2 regions of the Bacillus sp. JZ105 genome follow, and region 1 is predicted to be linked to the other one. Evidence: predicted binding sites of a transcription regulator. Region 1 holds the regulator's gene; the other holds the start of a gene.
The links. The regulator NrdR, encoded in region 1, represses ribonucleotide reductase genes. The targets are predictions, from matches to a motif close to AACACNATATATNGTGTT.
Positions count from the first base shown of each region.

Region 1 (9,828 bases):
GTCGCCAATGTGTCTCACGAATTAAAGACACCGATTACGTCGATTAAAGGATTCTCCGAAACTCTTCTTGATGGAGCGATTGATGACAAAGAAGCGCTGACACAATTCCTTTCCATCATTCTAAAAGAGAGTGTCCGTCTCGAAACTCTGATTCAAGATTTACTCGATCTTTCCAAAATCGAGCAGCAGCATTTCAAACTGAATATTCAAGACGCCAATGCGACAGAAATCATTCAAGAGATTGAAGTCCTTTTAAAACAAAAGGCCGCAGAAAAAGGCATTCAATTACAAGTGCGAATCCCGAAAGAGCCTGTCTATGTGATGGCAGATCCGCTGAGGTTAAAGCAAATCTTCCTCAATCTCGTGAACAATGCCCTTACCTATACACCAGAGGGAGGGAGTGTCACCATTTCGGCAAGACCGCGGAAAGGCGCCTATGAATTTGATGTAGCAGATACAGGAATCGGCATGAAGAAAAGCGAGATTCCAAGAATATTTGAGAGATTTTATCGAATTGATAAAGATAGAAGTAGAAATTCAGGCGGTACAGGACTTGGTCTTGCCATTGTCAAACACCTTGTGGAGGCGCATGAAGGGACGATTTCGGTCCATAGCAAACAAGGCAAAGGAACGACTTTTACAGTGAGCCTGAAATCAAAATAGGGAAAAAAGGAAAGTCACGTTAAAATTTACATGATCTTTACAATGGATTCATGTTTAGTTAAACAATCATTGGTAGGATGAATAGGAACCCCTTCATCCAAGGAGCCAATTTTGTAAGGACGAAAACACTTGTTGTTTTCGTCCCTTTTTTTATGCAGGTTCGACTATTTTCTTTTCAAAATAAACTTTGATAAAATGATGATACAATGTGTGAAAGAGACGGCTGAAATGGCTCAGCCGATGGAGGATTAAAACATGACAGACAAAAAGAAATTAGTACTAGTGGATGGAAACAGTCTCGCATATCGAGCCTTTTTTGCATTGCCGCTATTATCAAATGATAAAGGCGTCCATACAAATGCCATTTATGGCTTTGCGATGATCTTAATGAAGATGCTCGAGGACGAGAAGCCAACCCATATGCTTGTCGCATTTGATGCGGGAAAAACAACGTTCCGCCACGAGACATTTAAAGAATATAAAGGCGGAAGACAAAAAACGCCGCCAGAGCTATCAGAACAAATGCCGTTTATCCGTGAACTATTAGATGCCTATCAGGTGAAAAGGTACGAGCTTCCTCAATACGAGGCAGACGATATTATCGGGACATTGGCTGTGGAGGCAGAAAAAGACGGCTTTGAAGTCAAAATTTTCTCAGGAGATAAGGACTTAACGCAGCTCTCAACAGACCATACGACGGTAGCAATTACGAAAAAAGGCATTACAGAAGTAGAATATTACACACCGGCTCATATTGAAGAGAAATATGGCCTGCGCCCAGATCAAATCATCGATATGAAAGGTTTGATGGGAGATTCCTCAGATAATATCCCAGGGGTGCCAGGTGTAGGTGAAAAAACAGCGATTAAATTGTTAAAGCAGTTTGAAACGGTTGAAAACCTGCTTGAACATATTGACGAAGTCAGCGGGAAAAAACTCAAAGAAAAGCTTGAAGAATATAAAGAGCAGGCAGTGATGAGTAAAAAACTCGCAACGATTCTTGTAGAAGCGCCAATTGATGTATCAAGCAAGGATCTCGCATATGAAGGTCCTCATATGGATCAAGTGATCTCTCTTTATAAAGAACTAGGCTTTCAAACGCTGCTAGAACGTCTAGGAGAAGCACCAGAAACAGGTGAACAGGTCGAAGTAGAAGCATTAGAAGTGAAAAAAATGACCGAAGTAACGGATGAGATGCTGACAGATCATGCCGCCCTTGTGGTAGAACAGCTTGGAGATAATTATCATGAAGCAGATTTGATTGGTTTTGCGATCCATAATGAAAATGGTGCGTTTTTTATCACGAAAGAAGATGCGCTTCAATCAGATGCATTTAAACAATGGGTACAGGATGAAACGAAGAAGAAATGGGTCTTTGATTCAAAAAGAGCAGTTGTCGCCCTCAGATGGCACGATGTCGATCTAAAAGGTGTCGATAACGATGTTCTGCTCGCTTCCTATGTCGTCAACCCTCAGAAATCGTATGAGGACGTCGCAAGTGTGGCGAAGGAATATGGTCTTAACATCGCTCTTTCTGATGAAAAAGTGTACGGAAAAGGAGCAAAGCAGGCGATTCCACCTGAAGATGAACTGAAGGAACATCTTGGACGAAAAGCAGCGGCGATCTCTGCTCTGCATGATTTAACACTTGAAGCGCTAGAAAAAAATGATCAGCATGAACTATATGAAGACTTAGAGCTGCCGCTTGCCCTCATCTTAGGTGAAATGGAATCCCTTGGGGTAAAGGTAGATATTGAGCGCCTAGAGAAGATGGGTGAAGAGTTAACGAAAAAGCTGAAAGAATATGAAGAAACCATTCACCGCTTAGCAGGTGAAACGTTTAACATCAATTCTCCTAAACAGCTTGGCGTGATTCTTTTTGAAAAATTAGGCCTGCCGATTATTAAAAAGACAAAGACGGGCTACTCGACATCTGCGGATGTTCTTGAAAAGCTTGAAGATAAGCACGAGATCATTCGGTCCATTCTGCATTACCGCCAAATTGGAAAGCTCCAATCGACCTATGTGGAAGGCTTAATGAAAGTAACGCGCAAGGATACCCATAAAGTGCATACACGATTTAATCAAGCGCTCACGCAAACAGGAAGACTAAGCTCAACAGATCCCAACCTGCAAAATATCCCGATTCGTTTAGAGGAAGGACGAAAGATTCGTCAAGCATTCGTCCCTTCAAAAGAAGGCTGGCTCATGTTTGCTGCTGACTATTCACAAATTGAGCTGCGTGTACTCGCTCATATTTCTCAGGATGAGAATTTGATCGAAGCGTTTACGCAAGATATGGATATTCACACAAAGACAGCGATGGATGTGTTCCATGTCTCAGAAGAAGAAGTGACTTCCTCTATGAGAAGGCAAGCCAAGGCTGTCAACTTCGGAATTGTATATGGGATCAGTGATTATGGGTTGTCTCAAAACCTTGGAATTACAAGGAAAGAAGCAGCTGCCTTTATCGAACGCTATTTAACAAGCTTTAAAGGCGTGAAAACCTATATGGAAGAGATTGTGCAGGAAGCGAAACAAAAAGGATATGTCACGACGCTTCTTAAACGCAGACGGTATATCCCGGATATCACAAGCCGTAATTTTAATATCAAAAGCTTTGCCGAACGAACAGCCATGAACACACCAATCCAAGGAAGCGCAGCTGATATTATTAAAAAAGCCATGATTGATATGGCGCGTAAATTAAAAGAAGAAAACTTGCAGGCAAATCTTTTATTACAGGTGCACGATGAATTGATCTTCGAAGCGCCGAAAGAAGAAATTGCCATACTCGAAAAAATTGTCCCTGAAGTCATGGAAAATGCACTTCAGCTAGATGTGCCGCTAAAAGTTGATTTTGCTTCAGGCCCATCTTGGTACGACGCAAAATAATAGAGAGAGAAAAAGGAGCGGGGAGCATGCCGGAATTACCAGAAGTTGAAACCGTCCGGCGCACACTCAAGCGGTTAGTCGAAGGAAAAACGATTGAAACGGTCGATATCAAATGGCCAAATATCATCAAACGTCCTGGGGAGCCGGAAGAGTTCGCAAGAAGGATGGTAGGAGAAACGATACAAACCATAGAAAGAAGAGGAAAGTTCCTGCTCTTTCATTTAGACCACTACGTAATGGTCTCCCATTTAAGGATGGAAGGGAAATACCGTGTACATGAAGCGCATGAGCCATACGATAAACATGTACACGTCGTCTTTACGTTTACAGATGGTACTGAGCTTCGGTACCATGATGTGCGTAAATTTGGCACGATGCATTTATTTCAGCCGGGTGAAGAAAAAAAGGAACTCCCGCTCTCACAGCTGGGGTATGAGCCTTTTGATGATCAATTCACTCCAGAATATTTATGGGAGCAATTGAAAAAAACATCCCGTGTGGTCAAAACAGCGCTGCTTGACCAAAAGATTGTCGTGGGACTAGGTAATATTTATGTAGATGAGGTGTTGTTTAAAGCAGGCATTCATCCAGAAACAAAAGCGAATCAGCTCAGCCTTGAATCGTGCAAAGTGCTTCACAGGCATATTATCGATACACTACAAGTGGCGGTAGATGCAGGAGGCAGCACGATTCGCTCATATATCAATTCACAAGGTGATATTGGCACATTTCAGCTGCAGCTTCTTGTGTATGACCGGCGGGGAGAGCCTTGTCAAACATGCGGAAGCATCATTGAGAAAACAGTAGTCGGAGGGCGCGGCACTCATTTTTGTGTAACCTGCCAAAAACGTCCTCAATAAAATCAGCCATCAGCATGCTTCCTTTTTGCTGTGCATACGATAAAAAACATTCATTTTTCAGCAAGGTGTAGACTGACACACAGCCCACCTGCTCTTCATATAGTGAAGAAGAGTCTAAGAACGCCTAGAGACTCTTGATCATCGTTGCATGAACAGAAAGGAAGAGTTCAGGTATGATTTCGATTTCGCTCCTGTTTTTAGCTATTGCAGTCAGCATTGACAGCTTTTCAGTAGGTTTTACGTATGGACTTCGTAAAATGAAAATTCCATTTAAAGCGATTGTCATTATTGCATGCTGTTCGGGGATTGTGCTCCTCATTTCCATGCTGATTGGCAGCCTGCTGACGACATTCCTCCCTGTCTCAGTGACAGATAAACTTGGTGGAGGCATTTTGATTGCCATTGGTCTTTGGGTCCTTTATCAATTTTACAAACCAGCGAAAGAGCGTGATTTGCTTCTTCATGAAAAGACATTGCTTAATGTGGAAGTGCAATCGCTTGGTCTTGTCATTCAAATTTTGCGAAAGCCGACAAGTGCAGATATTGACCGTTCTGGGACGATCAATGGAATGGAAGCGGTGCTTCTTGGGATTGCTTTATCCATTGATGCATTTGGCGCAGGGATTGGCGCTGCGATTCTAGGCTTTTCTCCAATTGTCATGAGTATCACTGTGGCCGTGATGAGCTCACTCTTTGTGTGTATCGGGCTCCGCGCCGGTCATTACTTGGCAAATTGGCGCTGGATCGATAAACTTGCATGCTTACCAGGGCTTCTGCTCATTTTAATTGGGGTGTGGAAGCTGTAAAGGAGGAAATCAATTGACGCTTGTCATTGGATTAACAGGCGGGATTGCTAGTGGAAAAAGCACCGTCTCGCAAATGATAAAAGAGCAGGGCATCCGGGTCGTGGACGCAGATGTCATTGCAAAAGAAGCGGTTGCCAAAGGAACACCAGCTCTTCAACAAATCGTTCAAACCTTTGGTGAGGATGTTCTCCTGCCAAATGGGGAGCTGAACCGGCAGCAGCTTGGAGCCATCATTTTTTCTGATGAAGAGAAAAGAAAGCAGCTGAATGCGATTGTTCATCCTGAAGTGAGAAAAGAAATGCTCAAACAGCGAGATGAAGGGGTTAGTCAGAAGGAAACCTTCGTTGTTCTCGATATCCCGCTTTTGTTTGAAAGTCAGCTGGAAAGCCTCGTCGACCGGATCATTGTGGTGTATACAACGCCCGAATTGCAGCTGTCGCGGCTCATGAATCGAAATGACCTCAGCGAGGAAGAAGCACTGAATCGTATTCACTCTCAGCAGCCTCTTGAGGAGAAATGTCGACAAGCAGACCGCGTGATAGAGAACACACAAGATCTCGCGTTTATCAGAAAGCAATTGCAGAACATATTAAATGAATGGGAACATACAGATAAGTAAGAGTACATACACGTACTCTTCTTTTTTTATGCTTTATTCTGATTTCCTTTGAAAAGAACAGCCCTTTTTAGAAAATATACGTTTATATACTGGCAATTACATTCTAATGTGATATACTAATTTCATAAATAAATTTATTAAGTATAACACATAATAGAGGAGTGACCTGTTCATGAAGGTAAAAGCAGCGATCAATGGGTTTGGCAGAATTGGACGCATGGTCTTCAGAAAAGCAATGCTTGATGATCAAATTCAAATTGTAGCGGTGAACGCAAGCTATCCTGCCGAAACGCTAGCACATTTAATTAAATATGACACAAATCATGGACGTTACGAATGTGATGTGACAGCAGAAGATGACGCCTTGATTGTGAATGGCAAAAGAGTGCTTTTGCTTAATAATAGAGACCCAAAGCAGCTTCCATGGGGAGAGCTTGGGATTGATATCGTTATTGAAGCAACAGGTAAATTTAATTCAAAAGATCAAGCGATGGGCCATATAGATGCCGGAGCGAAAAAAGTCGTTCTAACAGCTCCAGGTAAAAATGAAGACATTACGATTGTGATGGGTGTCAATGAGGATGATCTTGATCCTGAAAAGCACGTCATTATTTCAAACGCATCTTGTACAACAAACTGTTTAGCACCAGTTGTGAAACTGTTAGATGATGAATTTGGCATCGACAATGGTTTAATGACAACGGTTCATGCTTATACAAATGATCAAAAAAATATCGATAACCCGCATAAGGATCTGCGCCGGGCGAGAGCATGTGCTCAGTCTATTATTCCAACTACGACGGGTGCCGCTAAAGCGCTTTCTTTAGTGCTTCCGCACATGAAAGGGAAATTGCATGGACTTGCACTCCGCGTACCAGTTTCCAATGTGTCGATGGTTGATCTTGTTGTTGACTTGAAAAAAGATGTGACAGCAGAAGAAGTCAATGCAGCCTTCTCGAATGCATCTAAAACCTCTCTTGCCGGTATTTTAGATTACACAGATGAGCCGCTAGTCTCTACAGACTTTAACACGAATCCTTATTCAGCAGTTGTTGATGGACTGACAACGATGGTAATGGAAGGGAGAAAAGTGAAAGTTCTTGCATGGTATGACAATGAATGGGGTTATTCATGCCGAGTGGTTGATCTTGTGAAGTTTGTCGGCGCACAAATGAAAGAGCTGTCTGCTGTTTGAAATGAAGAAGATGATCGTCCCTTTTCAAGAAATGAGAGAAAATCCCACTAAAAACACAGCTTGCAAAATGGGTCTAAACAAAGTATACTATTTTTCGTGAACTTCTTGTTCGCAGACTCATTCGGGTATACTTAAAGGGTTAGGACCTCTTAGGACTAACTTTCCCCCGTGGTATATGTCCGGTCCGGCTGCTTAGAACTTCACTCTTTCATTCTTGTTTAAAGGGGGGTCCATGATGGAAACAATCGGACGTCACGTTATCTCCGAGCTATGGGGATGCGACTGTGATAAACTGAACGACATGGATTTTATTGAAAAAACGTTTGTAAATGCAGCTTTGAAATCAGGAGCTGAGGTAAGAGAGGTTGCTTTTCACAAATTTGCACCTCAAGGAGTAAGTGGAGTTGTCATTATTTCTGAATCTCATCTGACAATTCACAGCTTTCCTGAACATGGTTATGCGAGCATAGATGTTTATACTTGCGGTGACCTAGATCCGAATATTGCAGCAGATCATATCGGAGATGAATTAGGTGCTGAAACAAGAGAAAACATCGAAATTCCTCGAGGCATGGGACCTGTACAAGTCAAACAGGCACAAGCCAAAGCACTGTAAACATAAAAAAGATTGCAATGGGAGCTGGCCAAAAGCATTGAATGCCTTTGTGTTATGCTCCTTTTTATATTTTTTGATAAAAAATCCAACATTCCCCAGCTTGTCTATACTTTTGTTCTAGGAAAACAAAGGTTTTTTTTATAAAATAAAGAAAGAGGCATTATGGCAAAGGGGATACGTGTATGACTTTAAGACAAAAGTTTAAGCGATTCATGTCAAACCATACAGAAACATCTGACGAGCATCCAGTGTCAGAACTGAAAAGCCATTACTACAAATCGACGAATGCACAAGTTTTTCAAGCGGTGGAAACCATTCTTTCCCGAAGCGATTCTTATCAAGTGACATCTGTTTCAGCAGAACGAGGTGAAATCAGCGCAAACATACGATTGCCGAAAAAAGCCTTTCTCGTGGCGACTGTCATTTCAATTCGTCCTTTTGAAACAGCTGTCGATTTTAATGTGACAACGGAAACGGCCCTGCCAACAGATTTCGGCTATAGTCAAAAGACCGTTCTGTCCCTTTATGATGAACTAGACAAACAACTTCCAAGAATAGATCGGAGCTGATGAAATGAAATGTCCCACATGTCAGCACCTTGGCACAAGGGTGCTTGATTCAAGACCAGTAGATGAAGGGAAATCCATCCGTCGTAGAAGAGAGTGCGAAAGCTGCCAATATCGCTTTACGACGTTTGAAAAATTAGAAGAATTACCGCTGATTGTGGTGAAAAAAGAAGGGATTCGAGAAGAATTCAGCCGCGAAAAAATGCTGAGAGGACTCATCAAAGCGTGTGAAAAGCGTCCTGTCGCTTTAAAGCAGCTGGAAGATGTCTGTTTTAATATCGAAAAAGAACTGCGCAATCAAGGCATGTCAGAAGTGAAAAGCGAGCTTGTAGGTGAAATGGTCATGGACGAGCTGGCGAAAATTGATGAAGTGTCTTACGTCAGGTTTGCCTCGGTTTACCGGCAGTTTAAAGACATCAATGTCTTTATTGATGAATTAAAAGATCTATTAAAGAAAGAACGCTAAAAAGAGCTGGAGATTCTTCATGCTCTTTTTCCTGCGTAAAGCGTAAAACGCAAAAAGAGTGTACAATGGAAACAATCGCAATTCATGGGGAGGATCAGCATATGACAGAGCATTGGAAGGAAGTGCTAGCCGTCGATCCGTATGTCGTCAAAAGCGCTTCATTGCTCGGTGACATCGATAGACAGCTCATCACTCTTTTATATCAGCCGCTTATTGGCATGTCCGCTTTCAGCTTATACATGACGCTGTGGGGTGAGCTGGAACAAAATCGTATGTGGGGAAAACCTGCACCTCATCGGCAGCTCATGGTCATGCTGCAGACGAATTTAAATGATATTTTTGAGGAACGTTTAAAGCTTGAAGCGATCGGCTTACTCCGCACATATGAACAGGAAACGGAAGAAGGCAGACTGTTTACATATGAGCTTGTACCACCGCTAAGACCAGATGAATTTTTTCAAGATGGTATGCTGAATGTCCTGCTGTACCATCGTGTAGAGAAAGCAAAATATATGCAGCTGCGCGATTATTTCTCCTATCCGGGTGTTCCTGCAGAAGCAAAGAACATTTCACGTTCGTTTGAAGAAGTCTTTCACGTATTGCAGCCAGGCGAGCGCAAGATGACAGAAGAAATTCATCAGGTGTCATCGCTTGATCAAGGCTATGAATATGTGACCGTTGGATCGAGTCAGCCGGCACCGCTCTCAGACGAATCCTTTGATTTCGATCTATTATTAGCCGGTATGTCTGACATGATGATTCCAAGAAAGGCTTTGACAAAGCAGGTAAAAGAAACAATTAAGAAGTTAGCTGTTGTATACGGCATCACCCCGCTTCAAATGCAAAATATTGTAGCAGGTGCATGCGGTTCGGATCAAATGATCTCAACAGAAGAGCTGAGAAAAGCAGCAAGAGACTGGTACCAAATTGAATACAGAGGCGAACAGCCAAAGCTGATTGATCAAAAACAGCCAAGACACTTGCGACAAGATGCTTCAAAGACGCCGGCAGCGGATACTCCAGATGCAAAATTGATTGAAAAGCTGGATCATATTTCGCCTAGAGAGCTGCTAAAAGACATGGCAGATGGTATTGAGCCAACGTATGCCGACTTAAGAATTGTCGAAGATATCATGCTCGAG
Region 1 is NZ_CP096387.1:2,634,537-2,644,364, reverse strand. It holds gene pnpS (two-component system histidine kinase PnpS) at 1-663, shown strand, start outside; gene polA (DNA polymerase I) at 919-3,558, shown strand; gene mutM (DNA-formamidopyrimidine glycosylase) at 3,585-4,418, shown strand; gene ytaF (sporulation membrane protein YtaF) at 4,592-5,224, shown strand; gene coaE (dephospho-CoA kinase) at 5,238-5,843, shown strand; gene M1D81_RS13560 (glyceraldehyde-3-phosphate dehydrogenase) at 6,016-7,038, shown strand; gene speD (adenosylmethionine decarboxylase) at 7,274-7,654, shown strand; gene M1D81_RS13550 (hypothetical protein) at 7,837-8,223, shown strand; gene nrdR (transcriptional regulator NrdR) at 8,228-8,686, shown strand; gene M1D81_RS13540 (replication initiation and membrane attachment family protein) at 8,788-9,828, shown strand, end outside.

Region 2 (9,828 bases), 910 kb from region 1:
GGAATTAGCACTTGATGCGGCTAATTATTATAAGGAACGCGACATGTACAAGGAATCTTCCACTTTTTTTGAGATTGTGATCGAAGCGCGTACGCACATTCAAAAAGGAGATGAGATGTATGAGAACGAAGCATAACATGTCAGCTGCTCAAGTAGATGAAAGACTTCACACTTAAAAATGAGACAAACAACACCCTTTACGCAAAACGTAAAGGGCTTTTTTCTTTATTCTTTGATTGCTTTTTCTGCGTCAATTGCACCTGCTCCATAAATCATCGGGTCATCCCCAGACCACTTGCTTGTATTTTCTTTTAAAAGGGTTTTGACTTCATCCGGCGTTAAATCTGGTGAATGCTCTAACAGTAGAGCGCAAATACCAGCACAAATCGGTGTTGCCATCGATGTGCCAGATAACGTTGTATAATCATGATCGACTCTGCTTGATTTATCAAGTTTATCCAGAAAGGATCTTGGTGATCTGAGAGAAACGATGTTTACTCCTGGTGCGAGGATATCAGGCTTTGCCTCCCCGTAAACAGTTGGTCCTCTGCTTGAAAATGGTGCCACGACATCGTCACTTGATTCTGGTGTATTCCTGTCATCGTAGGCTCCGACGGTAATGACTTTTTGACTAACAGCAGGGCTTGCAATCGTCTGGCTGTTAGGGCCAGAGTTTCCGGCAGCGACGCATACCACGATCCCTTGATCCCAAGCCGCATTGACAGCACGCACCATTGGATCGTCCTGTTCGTCATCATAACGCTGCGCAGCCCCGCCCAGCGACATACTGATAATATGAATTGGATCATCAGGGTGGTCTTCGTTGAACTGTATGCACCATTCAACACCTTCTATAATAGTAGAAAGTGATCCAGCCCCTTGTTTATTTAACACTTTCACACCAATCAGATTTGCTTTTGGAGCAGGTCCTTTGTATAAGCCGTCTGAGGCGGCTCCATCTCCCGCGACATCTCCCGCGCAGTGAGTACCGTGGCCATTATCATCATAAGGCTTTGTTTTTTGTTTGACTAAATCCACAAAATCTCGAATTCTTCCATCTAAATCTTCATGTGGATAAATTCCCGTGTCAATGACAGCGACCGTAATACCTTCTCCTGTTAAAGTTGTCCCGTTTCGGATGACTTCTTCAGCATGGCTTGCTTGTGTGGCTACATCCAGCAGCGCATGAACTTTCCGGTCTAAATAAATTTTACGAATATGCTCACCATTTGCTAATAGCTCTTCTAAAGCAGCAGGCGTTAAATCAGCAGCGCAGCAGTCGATATGTGAAAAATGCCGTTTTATATTTGTTTTTCTGCTTTTTTTCATGACCTGTTTTGTGCTTTGAATCCCTGCCTCAGCTGCACCTTCCTTAAATTCAATGATCACACGAAGCTTCTTTTTCTTCTTCAGCCTGCCTTCGAAAAAACGATGAAGAAAGCATGGCGTCCATTTAAAGGGTTTATAAAGGTGAAGAACGGTCTCTCTTAAAGGCTGATCTAGTTTACTAGCATGTGTTCTCACCATTTGCACCATAGAAAATCCAAACATGTGATGCCCTCCATTCCAGCTATCCATTCTCGTACACTCTTACGTTATGAGAATGAGAACTGCTTGGTTCGGATTCTTGTCCCTTCTTTTCTTTATATTGGCGGCTTGCTTATGTCTTTCAAAGAAAGAAAAGCGCTTACATTTTGTAAAATAATAGAAAAAGGTGGAAATCACGTAGAATCTGCCGATGATAGGTGGGAGAGTTCTTCTGAGAGAACCAGTGAAACAAAGGATTTTGCAGAAAAAGGAGGGCTGTGGACAGGGTCAATGCTCATATAAATGTGATGCGTGACAGATGGAAAAAATCAAATCCTTATCAAAAAAAGCCGAATTAAAGAAAACAGACTGGATAGGACTAGGTCATATTAAACATAACGTCATTTGTTTGTCATACTATTCTAACTCTGTTTTCAAAGAGGAGAGGCGTTTCTGTGTATATAAATGCAATTATCTTATTTTTGAGGAATCTCATGATCTAGAGTGTTATGATCAAACGTGAAGAGAAAATGTGGAAAAAATGATAAGAAATGATGATTCAATATAAATCATAGAAACGGCTTAGAAATCTGTTAAAGGAGAACGGGAATGAAGAAGTTTTTTGCTTTGCTTCTCCTGCTTGCGATCGGATGGGGCGTTTATTATACCATGCAAGCACAGGAACATGATGAGCCAGTGTCATCAGGTGGGGAAGACGAAAGCGGTTCAAATGATATTTATCGAAATTTTAAAGAACTTGAAGAAAACGAATCAACAAGCAGCTATAACATTACAGCCAACCCAGTGCCCGGCAGCCGCCTTCTTGTGATGTCACCTCATGGCGGGAGGATCGAAGGCGGCGTGAGCGAGATCGTCCATTTTTTTGACAACGATTTTTCGACGTATTTATTTGAAGGTCTAAGAGAGAATGCATCAGAACTTCATATTACAAGTACAAACTTTGATGAGCCAATCGGCGTCGCGCAGGCAAAAGCACATGATTACATCTTAGCGGTGCATGGATACAAAGGCGAGGAAGGAATTGACCATACTCTCGTCGGCGGAACAGATTACGACCGTGCAGAGAAAATTGTCAACTCATTAGAGCGGAACGGGTTTTCTGCTGAACTAGCTGTCGCACACGCAACCCTGAGCGGGACAAGCAATCATAATATTAATAATCTTACAAAAACAGGGCAAAGTGTGCAGCTTGAGATTAGTAGAAGTCAGCGTGAAGCTTTATTTGACAGTTTCGATTTTCGGAGGCGGTCGAGTACAAAAAACGAGACGTTCTATCGTTATGTCAGGGCAATTCGGACAGTGCTGGATGAAGAATATACATAAGGGCTGTGCACATGTTAAGACAAGCAGGGGAATTCTTGTTACACTATGAATAGTGATAACAAAAGGAGAGACGGATATGGCGCGTCATCATTTTCATCTTCAGGCAAGCTGGCCCGGTCTGCGTAACGATGTGGGTACAATCGCATGTGAACAGTTAAAAACAAAGATTTCGATTCCAAAGGAAATGGACGGTCCAGGTATTGGAACCAATCCAGATGAGATGCTCTTAGGTGCAGCGGCTACGTGTTATATCATTACGCTTGCAGCCATGATGGAGCGGAGTCAATTAGAGAAAGAGGATTTATCGATGAGCTCTGAAGCTGTCGTAGATGTGACAAATGGTGTGTTTACTTATGAGGAAATCATTCATCGGCCTGTCATCATCCTCAAAGAATCCGCTTCCGCACATGATATTGAGCTGGCCCGAAAGCTGGCGCATAAAGCCGAAAGCTCTTGTATGATTTCAAGAGCTGTTCAGGGGAATGTGAACATCTCCTTAGAAGAAACCATTCAAGTCGGCCGTTAAAAACAAAAAAGTCATTTTCTCTAGAAATATGGAGAAAATGACCTTTTTTTATGACGTTCATTCGGTTTGATCGAGTTGTGCTTTGGTTTCGTTCTTTTGCTTCTTGGATTGATTTAAGACAATTACGCCGCAGATGACAAGTGCAAGGCCGATGTAGCCTTTTGTGCTGATCGTTTCGTTAAACAGCACAAGTCCTACAAGAGCAGTGAGAGCTGTTCCAACGCCAGACCAGGTTGCATAGGCAGACGAGAGCTCGATGGTTTTAAGTGCCAAGCTCAGGAAAGTAAAGGCGCATCCAAATCCGATCAGTACCCCGATACTCGGCAGTAGCTGCGAAAAGCCTTGAGAAAGCTTCAGCATTGTACTGCCAAAAACCTCTGTCAAAATGGCTCCTGTTAAGTAGAGTATTCCTTTCATCATCTCCCACATCCTTTATGACATATTTAATAGTACGACCCCTGAGACAAGCATCGCCATGCCACTGACTGCTTTTTGGTTCAAGGTTTCTTTGAAAAAGAGCACGCCAAAAATAGCTGTGAGGACCGTACCAGCCCCAGACCATGTTGCGTAAGTTATGCTGAGCGGAATGATGTTCAGCGTCAATGCCAGCATATAAAAAGCAAGTGTATAGCCAGCCACAACGACAGCACTAGGCTTCCAGCGCGTAAAACCATGAGATAATTTTAACATCGCGGCGCCAATGGCTTCTGAGAAAATGGCCAAAGCCAAAAAAAGATAACCGAGGATCATGATCATCCCTCCTTCTAATAGGTGTAAAATCCGCTGAAGTAAAAGAGTTTTTTCCTCTCTTTTCAGCGGTTCGAGCTGAAACATTTCTAAAAACCATATTACATCCATGCAAGGCGGATCAGCTGACTCAGTGCAGGATCGCTTATTTCCTCAGCTGCTTTTTCTTTGACCTCCGCATAAAAAGCACGCCAGGATGCAGCAGCGCATCATCAAATGACATGGTAGCCAGAGCATACTTGTACATAGCTGGGGCGTATGCTGCATATTTAGATCATGTCATGTGGCCAATAGATATGCGCGTACATAAGGCGCTTTTTCGTGTTTGTATGTTTCTTGATACGTCACGAGCTGCTGACGAAAGCAAAGAATTGCGTGCTCATTCATTTGTTGGATGAGCTCTTCCTTGCTTGAAAAATGATAAAGCAGACCGGCTTTGGTCATATTTGCATGCTCTGCCATCTGCTGAATTCTTCTTTTAAAATCGTGCTGGCAGCTGTATCAAAAATTTGCTCTTTTTTGGTTTTAAGTATAAAAAAAACACCTACTTTACTGAAGAGTCGGTAAAGTAAATGTTAACCCATGAAAAAAGAGTGTGTCAATCGATTCATTTTATGAACGGATATTTTCACTTAAACGTCATATTTAATACCAAGGGTATGGTCCATATGGCACAAATGGCGGGGGATAAGGATATCCAAATCCTGGTGCAAGCAAAGATCCAGCAAGCAGGCCGCCAGCAAAGCCGCCTAAAAATGGAGGTCCAAAGAATCCAGGTCTTCCAAATCCAAAGCCTGGTCGGCCAAATCCAAAACCAGGTCGGCCAAATCCAAAACCAGGTCTCCCAAATCCAAAAGGTCTTCTCATGTCTTCTTGAATAAACGGAGGTGCGTCAAAATAATTCATAATAAAAGGCTCCTTTCTCATAAAATCACTGTAACTGACATCAGTGTATTCCAGTCGCCTACATGTGTTTGGATGAACGCCTAATATAAGGAGGAATGTTAGAAATGGGCCTGTATCCATCTGATTGGGCAAAGTGTCCGCCGCATGCTCATGCATATAAAGCTCGTACAGATGTAACGGAGGGGCATTATCATTTAATAGAAGGTATTTCTCAGCCTGTGAATGGAAGCAGCACTGACCGGCATACTCATTTTTATCGGGGAATCACTTCCTTTGAAAGAGGACACTTCCACAGGTACTACGGTATCACAGGGCCTGCAATTCCGAGAGTGGATGGAACGCATTATCACGAGATTGAGGAAGTCACCTATTCTGCCTATCTCGATTCTGTTCCTATCCCATATGGAGGTGTCGTCTATAGTCCAGATGAGAATCGGCCAACCCATAAGCATCGTTTAAAAGGAAAAACATATGAAGTGGTTGGTAATGAACCGCTTGGCTGGTAATGGGCAGGATATAGGAGAGTAAGAAAAGTTATGCTATACTGTAGGCAGTTTTGTAAAAGTGAGTGATGTTATGAATAAAGCGAAGCAGCCAGTAATCGTGTTAGTAGGGCCGACGGCTGTCGGCAAAACCAAATTGAGCATTGATATAGCCAAAGCATTTAATGGAGAGATTATCAGCGGGGATTCTATGCAGATTTATAAAGGGATGGATATCGGAACAGCTAAAATCACCCCCGAAGAAATGAATGGCATTCCGCACCATTTAATTGATATTAAACAGCCGGACGAATCTTTTTCGACAGCTGAATTTCAGCAGCTGGTTCGTTCGAAGATCAAAGAGATTGCCGCTAGAGGGAAAACGCCAATGATTGTCGGCGGAACAGGCCTCTATATCCAATCTGTTTTATATGATTACACATTTACGGATGAGAAAAGTGATCCTGCTTTTAGAGAAGAAATGACGCTCTTTGAACAGCAGCACGGCGCGCTTTTGCTGCACGAAAAGCTAAAGGCAGTAGATCCTGATGCGGCAAACGCTATTCATCCGAATAACGTCCGCCGCGTGATCCGGGCGCTGGAAGTGATTCATACAACAGGTCAGAAAATGTCGGAGATGCAAAACGGGCATCAAGAAGTTCCTCTTTATGATACAGCCTTCATTGGACTGAAAATGGATCGAGAGCTTTTGTACGAGCGCATTCATCAAAGAATTGATATGATGATAGATGAAGGCTTAATTGAAGAAGTGAGAGCACTTTATCAATCTGGCTTGAAGGATTGTCAGTCTGTTCAAGCCATTGGTTATAAAGAGCTGTATGCCTATTTTCAAGGTGACTGCTCACTTGATGAAGCCATCCAGCAATTAAAGCAAAATTCCCGTAGATATGCGAAACGTCAGTTCACGTGGTTCCGTAATAAGATGGCGGTCACTTGGTTTGATATGACACCGCCTTGCCACTTTTCAGACAAAAAAGAGGAAATTTTCGCATATATAGCAGGAAAGCTTGGACTTAAAGCGAAACTGTAGTTATCAGAATCAAGGAGGACGAAACATGAAACCGATTAATATTCAGGAGCAGTTTTTGAATCAGATCCGCAAAGACAATACATTTGTCACAGTATTCTTGCTGAATGGCTTTCAGCTTCGCGGTCAAGTGAAAGGGTTTGACAATTTCACGGTGCTGCTTGAAACAGAAGGGAAGCAGCAACTTATTTATAAACACGCCATTTCTACATTTGCGCCTCAAAAGAATGTAAATCTAGAATTAGAATAGGATAGGTTGTATTAAATAGCCCCATGCCTCTGCGAATAAACCGGCCGGAACCCGCTACGTTTTTTGTCAGTGCAGAGGGGCTATTTTGTATGCAATGAAACTTTTCTGCCAATTTTCCGTATCATTCCTTATTGGATATTAGAAGGGTGAGGGGATTCATATGGAAAATGCAGAGCTTGAATTAAGAAGGATTAGAGTGATCCTCCTTTTGATTGGAATTGTTGTCTTGTTTGGATCGTGCGCTATCTCAAACATTGAAACGAGACAAGAAAGTTGGAATAACCATTCTCATGAAAATGCAGATGGAGTTTTACCATCATCTGCTGCACTAAAAAATAATCATTTTGCTGTTGTGAAAGATGATCAAGTACATGTGTACCGGTTTGATGAAAAAGAAGGAGAGCTGACTCTCGTTACAACGAAATACATAGATGAATGGGATGATGAAGAATATGATGATGACCTCGATGAAGAAGAGTAAGCACGTAAATTTACAAATGAATGTGAAGCCGCTACACTATAATCATGCATCAGACATCTAGACAGAAAAGGATGAGTTCATGACACATAAAATTAAAATTAATCATTGGGAACAAACTTGTGAAGACGATTCCTGTTTCGAATATGGAACAAGTGTTTCTGTAAATGGGAAAGAATTAGTGAGAGAAGCTTCAATCGTCTCTGCGCTTGAAGCGGTGCTAAAAGAATTAGGTGTTGAAGTGGAAATTACAGAAGTGTCAGAAGATTTACAGTGCAATGCCTACAAAAAATAAAACAAAAAGTCTAGTCTACTAAGCGATTTTTTTTCGTGTTATGATAGATTTCGGTTTCAGTTGAATAGGGAGTAGAGCAGTCTATTTTTAGATCCTGTTCTGCTCTATTTATTTGAACGTACGAGTTCGGCTATGAAGGTTCGGCCGGGTTGGTTGATTTTTTTCGTTTTGAACATCTATATGTTGTGTTTTGAAAAAACATAGTATACTATATATAGTGAATAGCGAAATGATCAACAATACTAAAAACTAGGTCGTGATGGAATTGATTCAAATCGTATTTGATTCAAAAACAGGAAATGTTCAACGCTTTTTGGACAAGACCCCTTTTACAGACAAACGAAAATTGACTGGAGAAGAGTTTTTGGATACGCCGTTTATTCTCGTCACCTTTACGACAGGATTTGGACAAGTCCCTAGTACCACTCAGTCATTTTTAGAGAAAAATGCTCACCTTTTACTAGGTGTTGCGGTGAGTGGCAACAAAGTGTGGGGAGATAATTTTGCAAAAAGCGCCGATACGATTTCTAAACAATATCAAGTTCCTATTTTGCACACCTTTGAACTAAGCGGAACAAAAAGGGATGTTGAATTGTTTACACAGGAGGTAGAAAGAATTGTCACAAAATCAGGTTCCAAAGTGGATACAATTAAATAACGAAATTATGATTCAAAAAGAAGGAAAGTTTCAGTTCGATAAGGACAAAGAAGCTGTACATAGTTATTTCGTAGATTACATTAATCAAAACACGGTCTTTTTTCACAATCTAGAAGAGAAGATTGATTACTTAATAGAAAACGACTACTATGAGGAAGAATTTTTAAGACAATACAGCATGGCAGATATTAAAGAAGTCTTTGAAGCTGCATATGCCAAAAAATTTAGATTCCCATCATTTATGAGTGCGTTTAAGTTTTACAATGACTATGCACTGAAAACAAATGATAAAAAGAAAATCCTTGAACGCTATGAAGACCGTATTTCAGTTGTAGCACTTTTCTTTGCGGGCGGGGATAAAGAAAAAGCTCTTGAGTTTGTAGAACTGATGATCAATCAAGAGTACCAGCCAAGTACACCAACCTTCTTGAACGCTGGACGTAAAAGACGCGGTGAGCTTGTGAGCTGCTTCTTGCTTGAAGTGAATGACTCACTAAACGATATTTCAAGAGCGATTGATATTTCCATGCAGCTGTCAAAACTAGGCGGCGGCGTCAGTTTGAACCTGTCAAAACTTCGTGCAAAAGGCGAAGCAATCAAAGATGTCGAAAACGCGACAAAAGGTGTTGTCGGCGTGATGAAGCTTCTTGATAATGCATTCAGATATGCAGATCAAATGGGGCAAAGACAAGGATCAGGCAGTGCCTACCTGAATATTTTCCACAGAGATATCAATGATTTCTTAGATACGAAAAAAATCTCTGCTGATGAAGATGTGCGTGTGAAAACTCTGTCCATTGGAGTCGTCATCCCGGATAAATTTATCGAGCTTGCTAGAGAAGATAAAACAGCTTACACTTTCTATCCGCATACAGTCTATAAAGAATATGGACAGCATCTTGATGAGATGGACATGGAAGAAATGTATGACGAGCTTGTAGAAAACCCGAAAGTCAAAAAGAAAAAGTCAATCCGAGAAAGCTTCTTGAAAAATTGGCTGTTCTACGCTCAGAATCAGGCTATCCATATATCATGTTCCAAGATAATGTAAACAGAGAGCATGCTTTGAACCATATTTCACGAGTGAAATTCTCAAACCTTTGCTCAGAAGTGCTCCAGGCTTCAGAAGTTTCTTCTTACACGGACTATGATCAAGAAGATGAAATCGGTCTTGATATTTCTTGTAACCTTGGTTCATTAAATATCATGAATGTCATGAAAAACAAATCGATCGAAAAAACGGTTAAGCTTGCAACAGACTCACTAACGCTTGTGTCTGAAACAACAGACATTCGCAATGCACCGGCTGTTCGAAAAGCGAACAAGGCGATGAAGTCAATCGGACTTGGCGCGATGAATCTTCACGGGTATTTAGCTCAAAACCAAATTGCCTATGAAAGTGAAGAAGCAAGAGATTTCGCAAATACGTTCTTTATGATGGTGAACTATTATTCAATTAAACGCTCAAGTGAGCTTGCAAAAGAAAAAGGAGAAACATTCCATCGTTATGAAGGCTCTGGCTATGCAACTGGTGAGTACTTCAATAAATACGTGGAAAATGATTTCA
Region 2 is NZ_CP096387.1:1,720,866-1,730,693, forward strand. It holds gene M1D81_RS08680 (response regulator aspartate phosphatase) at 1-136, shown strand, start outside; gene M1D81_RS08685 (S8 family peptidase) at 226-1,551, opposite strand; gene M1D81_RS08690 (poly-gamma-glutamate hydrolase family protein) at 2,137-2,871, shown strand; gene M1D81_RS08695 (OsmC family protein) at 2,948-3,397, shown strand; gene erbB (SMR family multidrug efflux transporter EbrB) at 3,455-3,814, opposite strand; gene erbA (SMR family multidrug efflux transporter EbrA) at 3,830-4,147, opposite strand; gene M1D81_RS08710 (TetR family transcriptional regulator) at 4,424-4,606, opposite strand; gene M1D81_RS08715 (spore coat protein) at 4,790-5,050, opposite strand; gene M1D81_RS08720 (YmaF family protein) at 5,155-5,556, shown strand; gene miaA (tRNA (adenosine(37)-N6)-dimethylallyltransferase MiaA) at 5,627-6,583, shown strand; gene hfq (RNA chaperone Hfq) at 6,609-6,830, shown strand; gene M1D81_RS08735 (YmzC family protein) at 6,991-7,311, shown strand; gene M1D81_RS08740 (hypothetical protein) at 7,391-7,603, shown strand; gene nrdI (class Ib ribonucleoside-diphosphate reductase assembly flavoprotein NrdI) at 7,869-8,261, shown strand; partial or broken gene nrdE (class 1b ribonucleoside-diphosphate reductase subunit alpha) at 8,269-9,828, shown strand, end outside.
Region 2: the regulator NrdR is predicted to act here: its motif matches at 7,808-7,825, upstream of nrdI (class Ib ribonucleoside-diphosphate reductase assembly flavoprotein NrdI).